2 regions of the Lysinibacillus sp. NPDC097868 genome follow, and region 2 is predicted to be linked to the other one. Evidence: riboswitches for the same ligand, from Rfam matches in the RefSeq annotation. Region 2 holds a riboswitch; the other holds the start of a gene.
What was found. A riboswitch is a leader RNA that binds a small molecule or an ion and turns the genes downstream of it on or off. The one in region 2 is predicted to bind S-adenosylmethionine.
Positions count from the first base shown of each region.

Region 1: another riboswitch for S-adenosylmethionine. It lies ahead of ACIQXJ_RS23445 (bifunctional homocysteine S-methyltransferase/methylenetetrahydrofolate reductase); the one in region 2 lies ahead of ACIQXJ_RS18010 (O-acetylhomoserine aminocarboxypropyltransferase/cysteine synthase family protein).

Region 1 covers NZ_JBIWBS010000009.1:49,872-58,722, forward strand. Annotated here, with positions in the region: gene ACIQXJ_RS23415 (DUF2653 family protein) at 1-128, opposite strand, end outside; gene ACIQXJ_RS23420 (hypothetical protein) at 116-589, opposite strand; gene ACIQXJ_RS23425 (YdcF family protein) at 776-1,789, shown strand; gene ACIQXJ_RS23430 (SEL1-like repeat protein) at 1,863-3,149, shown strand; gene ACIQXJ_RS23435 (methyl-accepting chemotaxis protein) at 3,823-5,112, shown strand; gene hemG (protoporphyrinogen oxidase) at 5,631-7,019, shown strand; SAM riboswitch class I at 7,145-7,244, shown strand; gene ACIQXJ_RS23445 (bifunctional homocysteine S-methyltransferase/methylenetetrahydrofolate reductase) at 7,336-8,851, shown strand, end outside.
Region 2 covers NZ_JBIWBS010000003.1:253,990-262,840, forward strand. Annotated here, with positions in the region: gene ACIQXJ_RS18005 (hypothetical protein) at 208-594, opposite strand; gene ACIQXJ_RS18010 (O-acetylhomoserine aminocarboxypropyltransferase/cysteine synthase family protein) at 999-2,300, opposite strand; SAM riboswitch class I at 2,414-2,527, opposite strand; gene ACIQXJ_RS18015 (glycerol-3-phosphate acyltransferase) at 2,684-3,325, shown strand; gene ACIQXJ_RS18020 (hypothetical protein) at 3,361-3,504, shown strand; gene scpC (succinyl-CoA:acetate CoA-transferase ScpC) at 3,540-5,060, opposite strand; gene chrR (class II chromate reductase ChrR) at 5,376-6,107, shown strand; gene ACIQXJ_RS18035 (hypothetical protein) at 6,310-6,735, shown strand; gene ACIQXJ_RS18040 (hypothetical protein) at 6,783-8,462, opposite strand; gene ACIQXJ_RS18045 (lysoplasmalogenase) at 8,655-8,851, shown strand, end outside.

The DNA of each region.
Region 1 (8,851 bases), on a different contig from region 2:
GCGCCGAAGCCTGTTTCATCTTCATAAGTTAACTCAACAAGTACATCTTCTGGGCGAAGATTTTTATGATAGGCCTGTGATAGGCAAATCGCATTAATAATATCTTGTTCGTTAATTATTTGTGCCATTGCGTAGCTTCCTGTTCTTTACGTTTTTTATCTTTAAACATATTGATAATTTTAACGACAAGCATCACAATAACAACAATTGCAGCAACGTTGATTAGTAAGCCTAAAATATTACCAAGCATTCCTAGACCACTAAATAGACTACCGAATAATAGACCTGCTAAACCACCTAGCATTAAGCCTTTCATTAGGCCACCAGAGAAAAAGCCACCTTTTTTCGCAGTAGTATCTGTTTTGTTTGTAGATGTAGTATTATTTTTATTTGTTGTAGCATTATTTTGGTCTTTAGAATTATCCTGAGATTTTTGGATATTTGAACTATTGTTATTGTTTGAGAAGCCTTTTTTACCTGACTTATACGATTTCGCTTCAGCAGTCGGTGTGTCCGATATTAATAATGTTGCACCAACTGACGCAAACATAAGTGTCGCTGCGAAAAGAGCAGCAAGAATTTTTTTCATTACTTACATTCCTCCAATATAATTTTATATTTTGTCATAAACTAGTTCTTAATAGTAATTTTACATGAACTATAGTGAAAAATAAAATATTCACTACCTGTAATTTAGGAAATTTGCAATATATGAACAAGTAGTGTCAGTATACTGCTGAATGGGGAATAGAAAGGAAGGAAAGGGGTAAAGGTAATGCTTCCAACAATGACATTATTGATTTCAGTATTTTTAATGCTATATATTACGGAAAAAAGGCGATTTTTTAATGCTATAGTTTTAGGATTAATAGGCTTAAATTTATTTGTAGGAATAACAACACGTTATGCATTATTCATAAACGAACAAGGGATTGTGTCCAAGATGGGCATAATGACGTTGTTTGGCATTATCCCTAGTATAATGTTGTTATTATCCATCGCGATGTTTTTCAATAGCAAAATCCTACTTGAAAAAGAAGGACGAAGAATTCGAAATTTATTATTAGCTGTTTTCGGATTGGCTTTCTTATTAATGATGATTGGATATGTCTTCGTATTTTTTACGAATATCGAAAATGGATTTTGGCATATTCTTTTCTTTTATGCTTTTTTGATTTTTGCTTATACAGTATTTTTATATACAAGTGTGATGGTCTACGCTATTATTTATCATTTTACACCAATAACATACGAGCCGCGTTATATTATTGTGCTCGGATCAGGCCTTATCGGAGACAAAGTTCCCCCTCTGCTAGCAAGTCGTTTAGATGAAGCTGTTAAGCAATATAAAAAATATGGGGAACGTCCGTTTATTATCGTCTCTGGTGGGCGTGGAAGTGATGAAAAAGTTTCAGAAGCGTTTGCGATGGAAACATATATAATAGATGAATACCAAATACCGCATCGTAAAATATTGATGGAAGATAAATCAACAAATACAGAACAGAATATGGCTTTCTCTAAAGCAATTATGGATGCGCATGCGCAAGGAAGGAAATATCGATCCCTTTTTGTTACGAATAACTTCCACGTATTTCGCGCAAGTATTTATGCAAGAAGGGCAAAGTTAGATGCACAAGGTGTAGGTTCTAAAACAGCGTTGTATTATATACCTAACGCTTTTACTCGGGAATTTATCGGTTTATTAGAAATGTATAAATGGGTACATGTAACGGTCTTTTTCGTCATTACATTATTAATAGGACTCATGTTAAGAGCATATGTGTAACCATTCTTGAACTGCCTTCCATATAATAGTATCAAGGCAGTTTTTTTACATAGTGTGCAAGGGGGGAAAACAAATGTATGGGCAATTTTTAGCAAAGCAAAATAAGGAACGAACGGAGTCCTTACAACAGCTAACACATATACAGAATACATGGTTTGCACAAAATTTATCTTTACTCATTTTGGATGAAGTACAACTGACGACCTTGCAAAAAATGCTGTATCAAGTTATTCAAGGATTGTTAAGAAAAAAACAACAACGTCATTTGCAAATTGTACATCCAGAGCAAACACAAACTGTACAAGATAATGTTTTAACACTGTTAGCAGAATATGATGACTTATTGCGTGAGGCAATACCACTCCCTATTTATATTTTAATATGGCAAATTACTTCTTTAGAGAAGTTAGCTTATACAACAGAAGTTGTGGATGATGTTCTCGATATACTGGAATGGTTTGTTATGAGACAAGACGAAGCGGTAGAACTATTTGAAGAAGAAGATTTAGATCATGAAGAAATCATTGATTTATACAAAGCAGCCATTGAAGAACAAGATGCAGATGCCCAGTTTGAGCTAGGAGAATATTATAGTACAAACGATGATACACCTTTCCAGCCAGAAAAATCGATAAAATGGTTTGAACTAGCAGCAAAACAAAGTAATGCAGATGCTCAATATGCACTTGGTAACTATTATTTTGAGGGCATAGGTGTAGACGAGAATTATGATCGAGCGTTCCAATTGTATGAAGCAGCTGCGAATCAGGGGCATGCAGATGCAGCTAATAACTTAGCTGATATGTATTTTAATGGGGAAAGCGTATCAGAAAATATGGTGCTTGCTAAGAAATGGTTTGATGTTGCAGCAACACAAGGTGTGGCAGAGGCAATGTTTACATTAGGTATTATACATGAGCAAGGACTAGGGATTGCTATAGATGAGCAGCAGGCATTTAACTTCTATAAAAAAGCGGCTGAGGCAGGCTATGTTGAAGCGGAATATAGGCTTGGTGGAATCTATTTAGAAGGTCATTTAGGGCAAACTCGTGATGTAAATCGAGGTTTATATTGGTTTGAAAGAGCTGCAGAACAATATCATGTAGATGCATTTTATGATTTGGGCTTTATTTGGAGCAAGGGGTTAACGGGAATCCGTAATATTGAAAAAGGTATTCATTGGTTCAAGCAAGCGGCACTTCAAGGAGATCCTGAAGCAAAATTACAACTTGGCCACATTTACAATAAAGGTGAAGGCATATCACGGAATATTAAAGAAGCGAAGAAATGGTATGGACTTGCTGCAGAAGCAGGAATAGAAGAAGCGTCTCAATTACTTGAGGAGTTAGATAATTTGTAAAACCCGAATGTTGTTATACTGGAATTACCCGCAATGGTTAGTTATAAACTAGCCATTGCGGGTTTTTTGCTGTTATAAAGAAAATAATGCTTTTACGTCATTACAAAGAAATAAGTACACAATGGATTAAATCTTTGCATAATTGGTCAATTATTAGAGTGGTTATTTAAAACTATTTATTAACCATATCACTATTGGTCTTTTTGAACCATTTTTAGATGTGGTTTTAGGTTAAATGACCTCGTTGGAATAAATAAATGATAGATAGTGAAATTGCTGATACTTAATTATGCTCGGAGTAATTCAAACAATATTCTTTAATTAGTAAAAAGACCGTCGATATAGCTAACGAAAAATGTTGAATTAGTAATTTTATCACATTTCCATGATGGATAACTTTTTTGTTTAGTATTAAATATTATAGTGATAAATGGTAAAATATAGGTTAAAATAAATTGACAATTATATTTAAAGTGTATAATGTAAATGAGTAATTTTAAAATGTAAAATTAATGAATTATTGATTATTATGATGTTATTTTGTTATATTATTTTCTTGTTAATTTATTAGCGGTCGTGGTATTTTTTCGTATATTTATAAATATATTTGGGTAAACGGAAATAGATTATGCTCAGCTCTTCAAAAGAACTCGTATATGAAAGAGGGAAAAGTGTGATTTTTCAAAAACAGAAAAAGGCAATGGCATTAGATTTACAACAATACTCAGTGACAATGGATGTTCCGAACTCACGAACATTGGTGAAGCAGATTGAAATGTTAAATTTGACCAAATTAGATTTACAATATTTAAAGGCTTTTAAACCATTTGTTGAGGACAACATTAATCAAATCGTTGACCGATTTTATGGAATGATTGGAACTGAGCAAAGTTTAGTAGATATTATTAATAAACATAGTTCTGTAGATAAGTTGAAGGTCACATTGCGTCGGCATATTATTGAAATGTTTAACGGTACAATAGATGAAGAGTTTTATAAAAGACGAGTAAGTATCGCAAAAGTACATGTACATATCGGCCTTAGAACACAATGGTATATTTGTGCTTTCCAAGATTTAGCCATTTCATTTATTGACTTGGTAGAAAAACATGTAGAACATCCTATGGACCAATTTAATACAATTCGTGCAATCTCTAAAATTTCTAATTTTGAGCAGCAGCTTGTATTAGAGGCTTTTGAAAGTACAGTCGAACGCCTAAAGGAAAATGTAGAACGTGAGAAAGAGGCAGTTGAGAGAAAAATCGTGGAATCTTCAGAGGGTCTTGCTGCAATTTCTCAAGAAACAAATGCCTCATTCCATCAATTAAATAATCAATCACATGAGATTAAGGAATTGGCGAAAAGATCATTACAGGTCAGTACGCTAGCTGAAAGTCAGGCGATTGAAGGTCGGGAACGTCTACAACATCAATCGAAAAATATGAGTAACATTATTCAATCAGTAGATGATATTACAGACAATATTAAGCAATTGACAGAAATGTCTAAGGAAATGGAAGAGATTATGAATGTTGTGACGAACATTGCAAATCAAACAAATTTATTAGCTTTAAATGCAGCGATTGAAGCAGCTCGTGCTGGAGAAGCGGGGAAAGGCTTTAGTGTTGTAGCAGATGAAGTTCGTAAATTATCTAGTCAAACAAAGGAATCTGTCACATCCGTAGCTAAATTATTAGAAAAAACGACGGAGCGAACGGATAATCTTGCCTACACGCTTAGTCATATTCAGGAAGAAGTTGCGTCAGGTGAGGAAAACATGTCTCAAACTGAGGGGCAATTTAACAAAATTTTAGATGCTATGACACAAGCTAAGTGTCAAAATGATCGCATGGAAAAAGAAGTGCTGGCTGTGGCTCAGATTCTTAATGAGCTTGGACTTGCATTTAATGAAGTCACAAATTCAGCAGATAAATTAGCGAATGTTGCACAAAACTTAAACTAATTTAATGATTTCATAAAATGGGGCTTAAATGTCCTCTAAATAAAACTTAATTTAAAATCCGCTTTTGCTTTCCTCAGGTAGGATAGGAGCTTTATGGTCTTTGTGCTCTTGCCCTCCTTTACGGAAAACGAAGTGGATTTTTATTTGTATCGGAAGAAGGGTGACAGGCACTCAAACAATTTCAAGTTTTGCATTTTAAGACTAACTAAGTAAAAATCCCCGAAAACTTTTGGAGAACGCACGCACTGTAAGCCGCAATAAACCACGCCACAGGCGACTGTTACGGCTCATAGTGTGCCTGCGAAAAGCGCAGTGAATATTTGCGCTATAGGAAGCCAAAGTTATGCTAGGTGTCAGGCACTCAAACAATTTACCCGTAGTTGAATCAACGGCAGTATTCTTCTATTTATTTTTTGAGTGCTTCATTTTTGCTAAATTTGTAATGGGTTGAACGTAAATGTTTGCAAAAACAGTTTATACTAATAGGAGATAAATAAAGAAATTAGGGGCGATTCTTCATGGAAACAATAGTTGTATTAGGTGGCGGAATTACAGGTTTATGTACGATGCATTATCTACAACGTCAAGTATTGGAGAAAAAAATAGATGTAAACCTAGTACTTGTTGAAAAAAATGCATACTTAGGTGGAAAGCTACACTCCGCATATGACCATGGTTTTATAATGGAAACGGGCGCTGATTCAATTGTAGCTCGTCATAAAGGCGTCATGGAGCTAGTACAGGAGCTTAATTTTGAACAGGAGCTAGTGTACAACGAAACAGGAGTATCTTATATCTATACAAACGACGAATTACATGCAATACCAGCTGATTCAACATTCGGTATTCCTATGAGTTTAGCATCTCTGGAAGCAAGTACGCTTGTATCAGAAGCTGGTAAGCAAATCGCATTACAGGACTTAACGATGCCGAATAAAGGTTTTACTAAAGAAAGCTCCATAGGCGAGTTTTTAACGTATTACTTAGGTGAAGAGCTTGTGCAAAATCAAATAGCGCCAGTATTAGCAGGAGTATATTCTGGTGACCTACATCAACTTTCGATTGCTTCTACATTGCCGTACTTAATCGATTATAAAGATGATTACGGTAGCATCATCAAGGGGTTTGATGCAAATCGCGAACAATTTATGAAAGCTTCCAATAAAAAGTTTGTTTCATTTAAAAAAGGCTTATCGTCTCTGATTGATCGACTTGAAGAAACGTTAACAGAAGTAGAAATGATCAAGGGCGTAGCAACAACAAGTGTAAAGAAACATGAAGGGCAATATACAATTACATTAGCAAATAGTAGAAAGCTTGAGGCTGATCACGTTGTATTAGCGCTGCCGAATGAAGCGGTGAAAAACTTATTACAGGACCCATCGTTAGATCATTATTTTAAGGAATTTACTACAGCTTCAGCAATAACAATTTACCTAGGTTTTGATGTACCGGATGCAGTGCTACCAGCAGATGGAACAGGCTTTATTGTGTCACATAATTCAAATGTCCAATGCAATGCAGCAACTTGGACAAGTCGAAAATGGAAGCATACATCTGCTAATAGTAAATTGCTTGTACGACTCTTTTATAAGAGCATCAATCCTGCGTATGAACAATTATGTAAGATGACAGATGAAGAACTAGCTGCTGTCGCATTAGACGATGTAAAGAAAAGTTTAGGGATTGATGAAAAGCCAACTGTAGTTAATGTTGCGAAATGGATTGATCAAATGCCAAAATACGATTTAGCACATCATGAGGCATTGAAGGGCTTAACAGCTGAGCTTGCAGAAAGCTATCCAAATTTATCGATTGCAGGCTGCTCTTATTTCGGAGTAGGCATTGGTGCTTGTATTCAAAATGGTAAAAAAATAGGCGAAGAACTTGCAGAAAAACTAGTATAACCGTAAAATAAATGCGAAAATTTGATATTTTTCTGGAGAAATCTCCTTTGTTGAGTGAAATAGTCTTGACTCTATCGCCTGTAAACGATATGATTCTTTTAATTATTTGAAAAATTCATACTACATTCTTATCGAGAGAAGCCGAGGGACTGGCCCTATGAAGCTTCAGCAACCAACTTATGTCAGGTGCTAAATCCAGAAGACCTTTTTGGTCGAAGATGAGAAGGAAAAACAATTACGATTCGTTAAAGCCTTCTTTTTTGTAAAAGAAGGCTTTTTATATTTTTGGATACAAGGAAAGTGAGGGTTACGTTTTATGGGATTGCTAGAAAAGTTAAAAACACATGTGTTAACTGCAGATGGTGCCATTGGTACTGTATTATATGGCTACGGCTTGGAGTACTGCCATGAAGAAATGAATGTACAGAGACCGAAATTGATTGAAAAAATCCATAAAGAATATATTGCTGCTGGTGCAGATGTGATTCAGACAAATACTTACGGTGCTAATGCTATTAAATTAGCACGCTACGGTTTAGAATCGCGAGTTCAGCAGTTTAATGAAGCGGCAATCACGATTGCAAAACGTGCCGCAGCAGATGGCGGACAATTTGTGTTAGGCACAATTGGGGGCATCCGTGGTATTCGTAAAAGTGATGCAACATTAGAGGAAATTTTATCGACAGTTGAAGAGCAAGCAAATGTGTTACTTGCAGGCAATCCAGATGGCCTTTTACTTGAAACGTATTATGATTTCGAAGAGTTAAGCGCAACGTTGAAAATGTTACGTGCCAAAACAAAGCTACCAATTATTGCGCAGGTGTCGATGCATGAACCAGGCGTGTTACAAAATGGAATGGCATTAAATCAAGCATTGCACGAGCTAGAAGCTCTTGGTGCAGACGTAGTAGGCGTGAATTGTCGTTTAGGGCCGCATCATACAATTCAAGCATTTGAAGGAGTTGAGCTTCCTGAAAAAGCATTTATGTCTGCATATCCAAATGCATCCTTGCTAGATTTAGAGGATGGGCGTGTCGTATATGAGTCAGAAGCAGATTATTTTGGTCGTGCCGCAGTTGCACTAGTTGACCAAGGTGTTCGTTTAATCGGTGGTTGCTGTGGAACAACACCAAAGCACATAGCAGCAGCGAAAAAATATTTAGAAGAGTTAACACCTATTGAAGAAAAGTTTGCTAAGCCTGAAAAAGTACAGGTTGTACGTGAAGCAGAGCCTGCAACGTATGAGCCATTGCATGAGAAGGTAAAGCGCGAGCGTTCGGTTATCGTGGAGTTAGACACACCGAGACATTTAGAAATTGACGGCTTTATTCAAGGTGCGAAAAAATTATATGAAGCAGGCGCTGATGTAGTGATGATGGCAGATAATTCACTCGCATCGCCCCGCATTAGTAATGTGGCAATGGGTGCGTTATTGAAGGAAACGCACGGTGTCCGGCCATTAACGCATATAACGTGCCGTGACCGTAATTTAATTGGATTACAGTCACATTTGATGGGCTTAAATGCACTTGGCATTCATGATATTCTAGCAGTTACTGGAGATCCGACTAAGGTAGGTGATTTCCCGGGTGCCACAAGCGTTTATGATGTATCTTCTATGGAACTAATCCAGCTGATTAAACAGTTGAATGAAGGTATTTCATTTTCTGGAAAGCCACTTCGTAAAAAGGCAAACTTCTCTGTAGCGGCAGCATTTAACCCGAATGTACGTGTACTAGACCGAGCAGTGGCTCGACTAGAGAAAAAGATAGAGCATGGTGCGGATTACTTTATTTCTCAACCAGTTTATACGAAAGAAAAAATCATTGAAA
Region 2 (8,851 bases):
ATTAATAAATCTATAATTTTTGAACAACTTTTGACGAATTCTTTTAAAAAAAGAAATGCCTTTCTTCTATTATATATGTATGAAGATACCCGTTATAGAATAAGCTGTTTTTGAAAAGCAGTAACTAATTCCACAAGTAACGTGAAACGCAACAAAAAGCTCATTCCCTATAGCAGTAGAGAATGAGCTAAAAAATATAAGGGAAAGTTAACTTGCTTGTAAAAATAATCGATAACGATATTGCGCTAAAGCTGATTGCACTAGCATTACTTCTTCTTGTGTAAAGTTTGGTACTGCATATGTGCGTTCAATTAATTGAAAGGATCCGTATTTTAAATAATATTCTGTCGCCGGTAATGCAATATGACTTATACCGTAAGCATCATACTCTTCAAAAACTTCTTTAACTACATAGCCCTCTTCATTAGCATATACGACTTCTTCAAAAGCACTATGTCCAAAAGTTTGTTGCCATTTTGTTTCAACTGTCGAAAGTAAGTTTTGAATGGATAGGTTGTTCACAAAATGATGACTTTCATTTAATTCATAAATTATATAAGCTGTTACATTTTGTGCCCGATAAATATTTCCCATTTATAACACTCCTTTTCGATCAGTTTTTTAAAGCGAGCATAGCTACTGGCTATGTAGCTAAACTCTTTTCATATATTCAAAAGTGGGGGAGCACTTATGAAAACAAATTGATTGTTACCGCCTAAACAGAAGCGGCATTTAGAATTACGTAACCTCGACACTCTTTAAAATTGTTCTAGGTTGGTAGCCATTCGAACATTTAACTTAATCCCTAGTATATAGCATGGTTTTAATCAAGTCAACAATACTTATAAAAATACTAGGTATTATTTATAGGAAATTTCAGATAACTTACCAAATGAGGTAATGATTGATGTAGCAACGTTATACGCATTACCAAATGAGGCATTTCGAATGAGAAAATACGTTAACGCTACGACATGAATCTAATTTATCAATTTATGTTAAGCTTCTACTTTTTGTTCAGTAGGTGTTACTTGTGCAATTGCTTGTTCTAAGTCTGCAATTATATCCTCAACTGCCTCTAAACCGATTGATAAGCGAATGAGCGACTCGGATACGCCAGTTTGGATTAATTCCTCAGCAGATAATTGTTGATGGGTTGTAGATGCTGGGTGAATAATTAACGATTTTGCATCTCCAACGTTTGCTACATGTGAGAATAGTTTCACGCTGTCTATTAACTGACGACCTGCTTCTCGTCCACCTTTAATGCCAAATGTAAGCACTGAACCGAAGCCATTTTTCAAGTATTTCTTCGCTAAGTCATGGGAAGCAAAATCCTCTAATCCATTATAGTTTACATATTCCACGGATGGGTGGTTACGTAAATATTCAGCAACTGCTAACGCATTTTCATTGTGTTTAGGAATACGCAAATGAAGCGTTTCTAAACCTTGTAGTAAGTTAAAGGCAGCATCAGCACTTAATGTTGGGCCAAAATCACGTAGTAATTGCACACGCAGTTTTGTGGCAAATGCAGCCGCTGCAGTATCAATTCCGTATCGTAATCCATGATAAGATGTGTCTGGCTCTGTAAATCTAGGGAATCTACCTTGTGTCCAATCAAATTTCCCAGCATCTACAACTACGCCACCTAAAGTTGTACCATGACCGCCAATCCATTTTGTCGCTGAGTGAACAACTATATCTGCACCGAAGTCGATTGGCGTTGCGCCATATGGTGAAGCAAATGTGCTATCAATAATTAAAGGCAAGCCATTTTCATGTGCAATCGTTGCTACTGCTTCAACATCTAAAACCTTTAAACTTGGATTGCCGTAAATTTCAGCAAACACTGCTTTTGTGTTTTCATTAATCGCAGATCGGAAGTTCTCAGGGTTTGTTTCATCTACAAAAATTGTTTTAATACCGTAGTTTGGTAGTGTATTTGCTAATAAGTTATATGTTCCTCCGTATAAAGAGCTTGCTGCTACGATTTCATCCCCTGCACTTGCTAGATTTAAAATTGAAAATGCGATAGCTGCTGCACCTGATGAAAGTGCTACTGCTGCTGTACCGCCTTCCAATAAAGCGACGCGTTTTTCAAAAACATCTACAGTTGGATTTGTAATACGTGTGTAAATATTGCCCGCTTCTTCTAATGCAAAAAGACGTTGCGCATGAGCAGTGTCTTTAAATACGAAAGCTGTTGAACGGTACACTGGTACAGTTCGAGAGCCTGTCACTGGGTCTGGCTCTTGACCACCGTGTAATAGTAATGTTTCTGGTTTGAAATTCGACATATTTTCTTCCTCCTTAATGGTTTTACGATGGTACCGGAGATGAGGAGGATTTATGTGTAGAAAACAAAAACCCTCTTCAGTTAAGAAGAGGGTTGCGGTTGCAAGTTTTCCTCCCCTTATCTGCCAGATCCAAGTAAGAATCTGTAGGAATTAGCACCTTAGCAAGTTCGTCACTCACTGGTTGCCGGGCATCATAGGGCCTATCCCTCCGCCGCTCTTGATAAGAGTATGTGATTCAATTTCCATCGTTGTTACACAGTATAAACATAGACTTTTTTTCTGTCAACAGTAAAATTTATTTTTTTCTGAAACTTCTGTCTGCTAATTTACGTAATAAGAGCACATACACTATATAAAAAATAAAAATGAAAGGAGCATTTTTTATGGAAAAAGCTATGATTTTTTTTATTATTATTGTTATTGGTTATTTAATCGGCTGTATTCACGGATCTAAAGTGGCACAATTTCTATCGGGTGTAGATTTAAAAAAGACTGGTCATGGCAATGCTGGTGCCTCAAATGCAACGCTTTCTCTTGGTTGGAAATACGGCATATTAGTGGCACTGATTGATATTGGTAAAGGCGTCGGTGCTATTCTCTGTGCCATCTACTACTTTTCTTCTAATGCGTCACAATTCACTGAAATACAAACGTGGCTCTTAATCTATACAATGGCTGCTAGTGTTATTTTAGGGCATAACTTCCCATTCCATATGGGCTTCAAAGGTGGCAAAGGTACTGCCTCCATTATTGGGATTTTACTTGCTGTCGATTGGAAAATTGCTTTATGTGCACTTATATTATTTGTGATTTTATCTTTAGCTACAAACTATTTAATCGTCGGTGTGTTAGAATTTTATATTGTATTTTGTACAGCAACTTATTTATGGATACCCGGAATTGGCCCAACGATCATTTCCATTCTACTTTTATGCATAGCGTTCATCTTGCATATCGAAAATATTAAAAGGCTATTCCATGGAACAGAACCGAAAGTAACATCTGCCTTTAAAAAATCAGCATAAAACAAGAGGATGAGACATAACTTCGAGGACACTAGTTGGTGGTAGCGAGGGCGGTGACTCCTGCGGAAACAGCACAAATGTCAGACGCAACTGACAGCGCGACAGCGACGGTTGTGGCTTACGGTGTGCCGTGGAATGCATCCGCAAACGGGACATCAACGCATAGCAAAAAGTGTTAGATTGATGGCAGTCAATCTAACACTTTTTAAATATATTATTTTGCAAATGATGGATCTAGCATTGTACCGTTCTTAGCTAAATTCACATGCCAAGAAAGTGCTTTTTCTAAATCATGCGGTGTATGGTGACCACCTGTTGCTTCATTTGCGTCATTGAAGTACGCCCATAATTGCTCCTTATAATCTGGATGCGCACAGTTTTCAATGATTAGACCGACACGCTCTTTAGGTGCTAGACCTCGTAAGTCTGCAACGCCCTGCTCCGTTACGATAACATCCACATCATGTTCAGTATGGTCTACATGCGAAACCATTGGAACAATACTAGAAATTTTCCCACCTTTTGCATACGATTTTGTCACGAAAATACCTAATCGTGCATTACGAGCAAAATCTCCAGAACCTCCAATACCATTCATCATCTTTGTACCCGAAACATGAGTTGAATTTACATTCCCGTAAATATCTAATTCAAGCGCTGTATTTACAGAGATCAAGCCGAGTCGACGGATAATTTCTGGGTGATTAGAAATTTCCTGTGGTCGTAATACTAATTTATCTGCATATTTTTCAAAATTTCCGTAAACTTGGTTTCCTACTTTTTCAGATAGGGTAATAGAAGTAGCAGATGCAAAGCTTACTTTTCCAGCATCCATTAATTCAAATACAGCATCCTGTAGTACTTCCGAATAAACTTCTAAATTTTCAAACTCGGAATCTTTGAAACCTAATAATACAGCATTTGCCACTGAACCTACACCTGATTGTAGTGGGCGTAAACTCGTCGTTAAACGACCTACTTTAATTTCTTCTCTTAAGAAATTCAGTAGATGATTTGCCATAATATCTGTTTCTTCATCAGCCGGAACAATCATTGATGGCGCATCTAAAATATCTGAAATAACAATGCCTTTTACTTTGTCTAAATTTAGTGGAATGCCAATTGTACCAAGACGATCTGACACATTTAGCATTGGAATTGGATCACGTTTACCTTGTGGTCCTGGAACAAAAATATCATGCACACCTTCTAATGCATCAAGCTGTGCTACGTTTAGCTCGATGATAACTTGGTCTGCTTCTTGTACGAAAATCGGAGAGTTACCAACTGAAGTTGTAGGAATTAATAAGCCATCTTCTGTAATAGCAGCAGCTTCAATAATAGCAAAGTCAATCGGGCCAATAATGCCCTGACGTACTAATTCAGCATTGTGTGATAAATGGGCATCAACATAAGTGACTTCTCCACTATTAATCATGTTTCGAATGCCTGCATCTCCTTGGAAAGGTCCACGCTTGCGAATAACACCAGCTTCTGCTAAGTATTGGTCAACTTCAGGTCCAAGTGATGCACCTGTATATACATCTACCTTGAAGCTTTCTGTTTTTGCTTTCTCAACAAGTGCAAGCGGTACCACTTTTACGTCACCTGCACGTGTAAATCCACTCATACCAAGTACCATGCCGTCCTTAATCCAAGATGCTGCTTCTTCTGCTGATACGACTTTGTTTCGTAATTGTTCATTACGAAGCTTTTTTGCTAACTTTTCATCCATTCCTTATTCCTCCATCCCACATTTATTTACTTCAACTAGATTATTTGTCCTTCACATCCACATCGGTACACCCAACCAATGTAAAAAAACAGGAGATAAATAACCTGTCGCCATACATAATTTTACACTATTCAGAACATTTAAGCTATATCTAACAAAATATTTTACTTTACGAGCGAATTAACATTAGACTTAATTATTCGAAAATAGTTTCACCTTAATAGTTCACCCTTTTTTATATTGGATTTGATTCGATTTTAGCCAAAAATCGTGATATGCTCTTGGTATATTAATTGGGAAAAGGGGACTTTATAGATGGTTAAAGAATTATTACGTAACCACTCTTCGGTTCGTATCTATGATGGGAATCCTATATCTAAAGAAATCGTTGAGGATTTAATTGCTACTGCACAGATGGCAGCAACTTCTCACTTTGTACAAGCATATAGCGTAATTTGGGTAACAGACGAGGAGAAAAAAGAAAAGCTAGGTTTGCTGTCAGGAAATCCACGTCAATACGAAACTTCTGGTGGTGCTTTTGTATTTTGTGTAGACTTTAAACGACTACAAATGGCAGGGAAATTAGAAGGCGTTGATATTGTCGCAGATTCGGCTGAGAACGTTCTTGTTGGCGTAGCAGATGTATCATTATTTGCGCAAAACTTTGTGATTGCAGCTGAATCTATGGGATACGGTATTTGTTATATAGGCGGTGTACGTAATAAGCCTGAAGAAATTAGTGATTTATTTAATTTACCGGATTATGTATTCCCATTGTTCGGTTTAACAATTGGCGTTCCTGCTCGACGCAATGAGGTTAAGCCTCGTTTACCAGTAGCTGCTATCCTTCATGAAAATGCATACAATACAGAAAAATATGAGGAACTGTTACCTGCTTACAATGAAACAATGGAGGCATATTACAATAGTCGTTCCTCAAATCGTAAAATTGATAATTGGACAAAGCAAATGGCTGACTTTTTAGTTGAACAGCGTCGTCCACACATTAATAGCTTTCTAGCACAAAAAGGATTTAATTGGAAATAACATTCCTTAAGTGGGGTTACTATCGTCTGATAATAACTCCACTTTTTTCATATTTTTAACGTTTTTTTAATGCTAACCTAGTATTTTTGACTTGATTGATATGTTAAATTCAGGTACAAATTAAACGAAAAGACTCTTTCCTTTTCCAACATTTCCATTAATATTAATAGAAGGACCCTATCTCGAAAGGAGTTTTGTAAAAATGTCCTTTGTTAATAAGCATCTTGCCCGTACCCTAGAACAACAACATAAGAGAAGCGTAAGAGGTTTATTTTTAAAAATCCAAGACTTAAATAACGAATGCTTACTTTTAAGAAAGCGACTTGAACAACATATCGACCTCAATCAATACAAAGAAGCTATTGCATATGTCGATCAATTCGTTTCCTATACAACCATTTTAAACTTAAAATTTGTGACAAATACACAGAACCTAGAAGTGGTTGTGCTGCATGCACTTCTATTGGAGCATATTATAGCAAACGAAACAGCACATTCTTTGGAGTACGAAAATAATTTGTTGCAAGGCTATATTCAAGAGATTTTCGCATTAAACGATCACGCCGCAACACTCTTTTCTAATCATAAAGAAAAGCTACTACGTTACATCGAGAATCAGACTACATAAAAAAGACGATCAAGACAACAAAATTCATTGTGCTGATCGTCTTTTGTTTATTGTAAGCCTTTAATTATTAGCGAGCGTACTGGTAAAAATTGCTCTCCTGTATCACCATAAGTTAGTATTACTTCGTCACCTTCTTGTAAATAAATTGCAAGAGGCTCCGTTTCTGCACTTACTAAATAGTTTTCACCATTATTCAGTAAAAACGATACGAGGGTAAAGTCACCGAGGCGTTCCTTATAAACGCGTAGTACTGTTCCACTTGCGTTTTTCTCTTCTGCATTTGAACTACCATCAACCGTACTTCCACCACGGCTAAGTGCTGTTTTATATAATTTCAACGCTTCTTTCGGTGTTGTGGCATAGGCTGAAATTTCAGGATTTGCTGCGGACACGATGAAATAATTTTGTAAGAAGCCATTAGCATCTAACACTGCTGTTAACCAACTTGCCTCACCATAAAAGTTATACAATACAGGCATTTCTCCTGCCCACTTTTTCTCAATAAATTTCTTTTCAATGATTTGCAAATTCCCTTGTGAATCCATATACGATTCATCTTGATTTCCTGTGTAATATGTCGCTTCCCCAGTTCGAGCATTCGTTAATGAGTAGCCAAGCATTGAATCCACGCCCTCTTTTGGACTTGTGAAATCAGTGAAATAATACATATCGCCTGCCTCATCGAATATCGGGCTGACATTTGATTCCGTGCCTTCATCTGAAGGTAACTTGACATCTTTCTTACCAAACATACTATTCCAGTAACCATGAACGTATTTTCCATAATAGCTATTTTGTAAACTTACTGTCTCTGGTGAAACGGCACCATCAATAAATGCCGGAACATCATCTAATTTTACAAGCTCAGATTTGCCTGTTAATGCATCTACAAGTACAATGCCCTGTACATCAAAGCCATTTCGTGCAGAAATAAATTCCCCATATGAACGGATATAGTATGGTTTACCGTCATCATCAATTTCTAGCTGAACATCTCCATAGAAAATAAGGAATGGATGTTGCAAGCGCATATGACGCTCTAAATTAGCATTTAAAAACGCAGAAGGAACGTATTTCATTTCCTGCGGGATAAATTTAGGATTGTCAGCTGAGTCCGTAGCACTCATCGTAAAATAACCTGGTGTCGTCTTACCATTCATCCATTTAAAGAAACCAGAAAATTCAACTGGAGCGATATAAACATACTCACCATTTACTTTCTGAATTTGTAAACGTCCTAGCTCGTAATAACTTGTATTCGGTACTTGCCCAAATGCTTTTTTCATTTTATTTCGGACGAATTTAGGTGGGACACTCGCTGGTGTTTGCGTTTCATCAAACGGCTTAATCTCAACCTCTTCTTTCATTTCCGCTGATTTGAATTTATCGTTAGCATTCCACAGTGGTGCGGACAATACATAGACCCCCACAACTAAGCTTGCTAAAAATAAAACACCTTTAATCTTTCTTTCAATACCACTTGCAAGAAATGCACCACATAAAGTTAGTAGTATAATTACTGGCCAAAAGACAAGCCAGTTAACATCAATTTTTGTAACATACAGCATAATACCCGACGCTATAAATCCTATAACAAAAACACCAATGAAAAAGTAACCAACTACTTTTTTCGATTCTCCATCTTCACGCTTCTTCGTTATTAGCGGTGTTAATAGTACACTCGCAATTAATGCAATGACTACAGAAGCTATCAATAGCTTAGTCATACCGTTCACCCTCTCCTCACTTACTGTCTACTTATTTACGGTTACATATTGAAAAAGTTTCAAACATAAGTTGAATTGGATACCTCTGCCCTTCCCCTTAATAGAAGAACATTGCGAGGTAAAAAGAGCTTATACTTGAAAAAGGAAATTTAAACAACGATAGAGAATTTCAATGTAAAGGAGCTGAAAAACTTGGCAAGAAAAATTTTGTTAACGTTCATCATACTATTTGGTCTTTATTATATTTTTTTCTTTTCACATATTGACCAAAGTTTGAAACTAATATTCAAAGTCATTCCTATGATTTTGATTATAATCATGGCTGCAACCCAAAAAGCACAATCAATTAAAAAATATCAACTGTTAATAGTTATTGGGCTACTATTTTG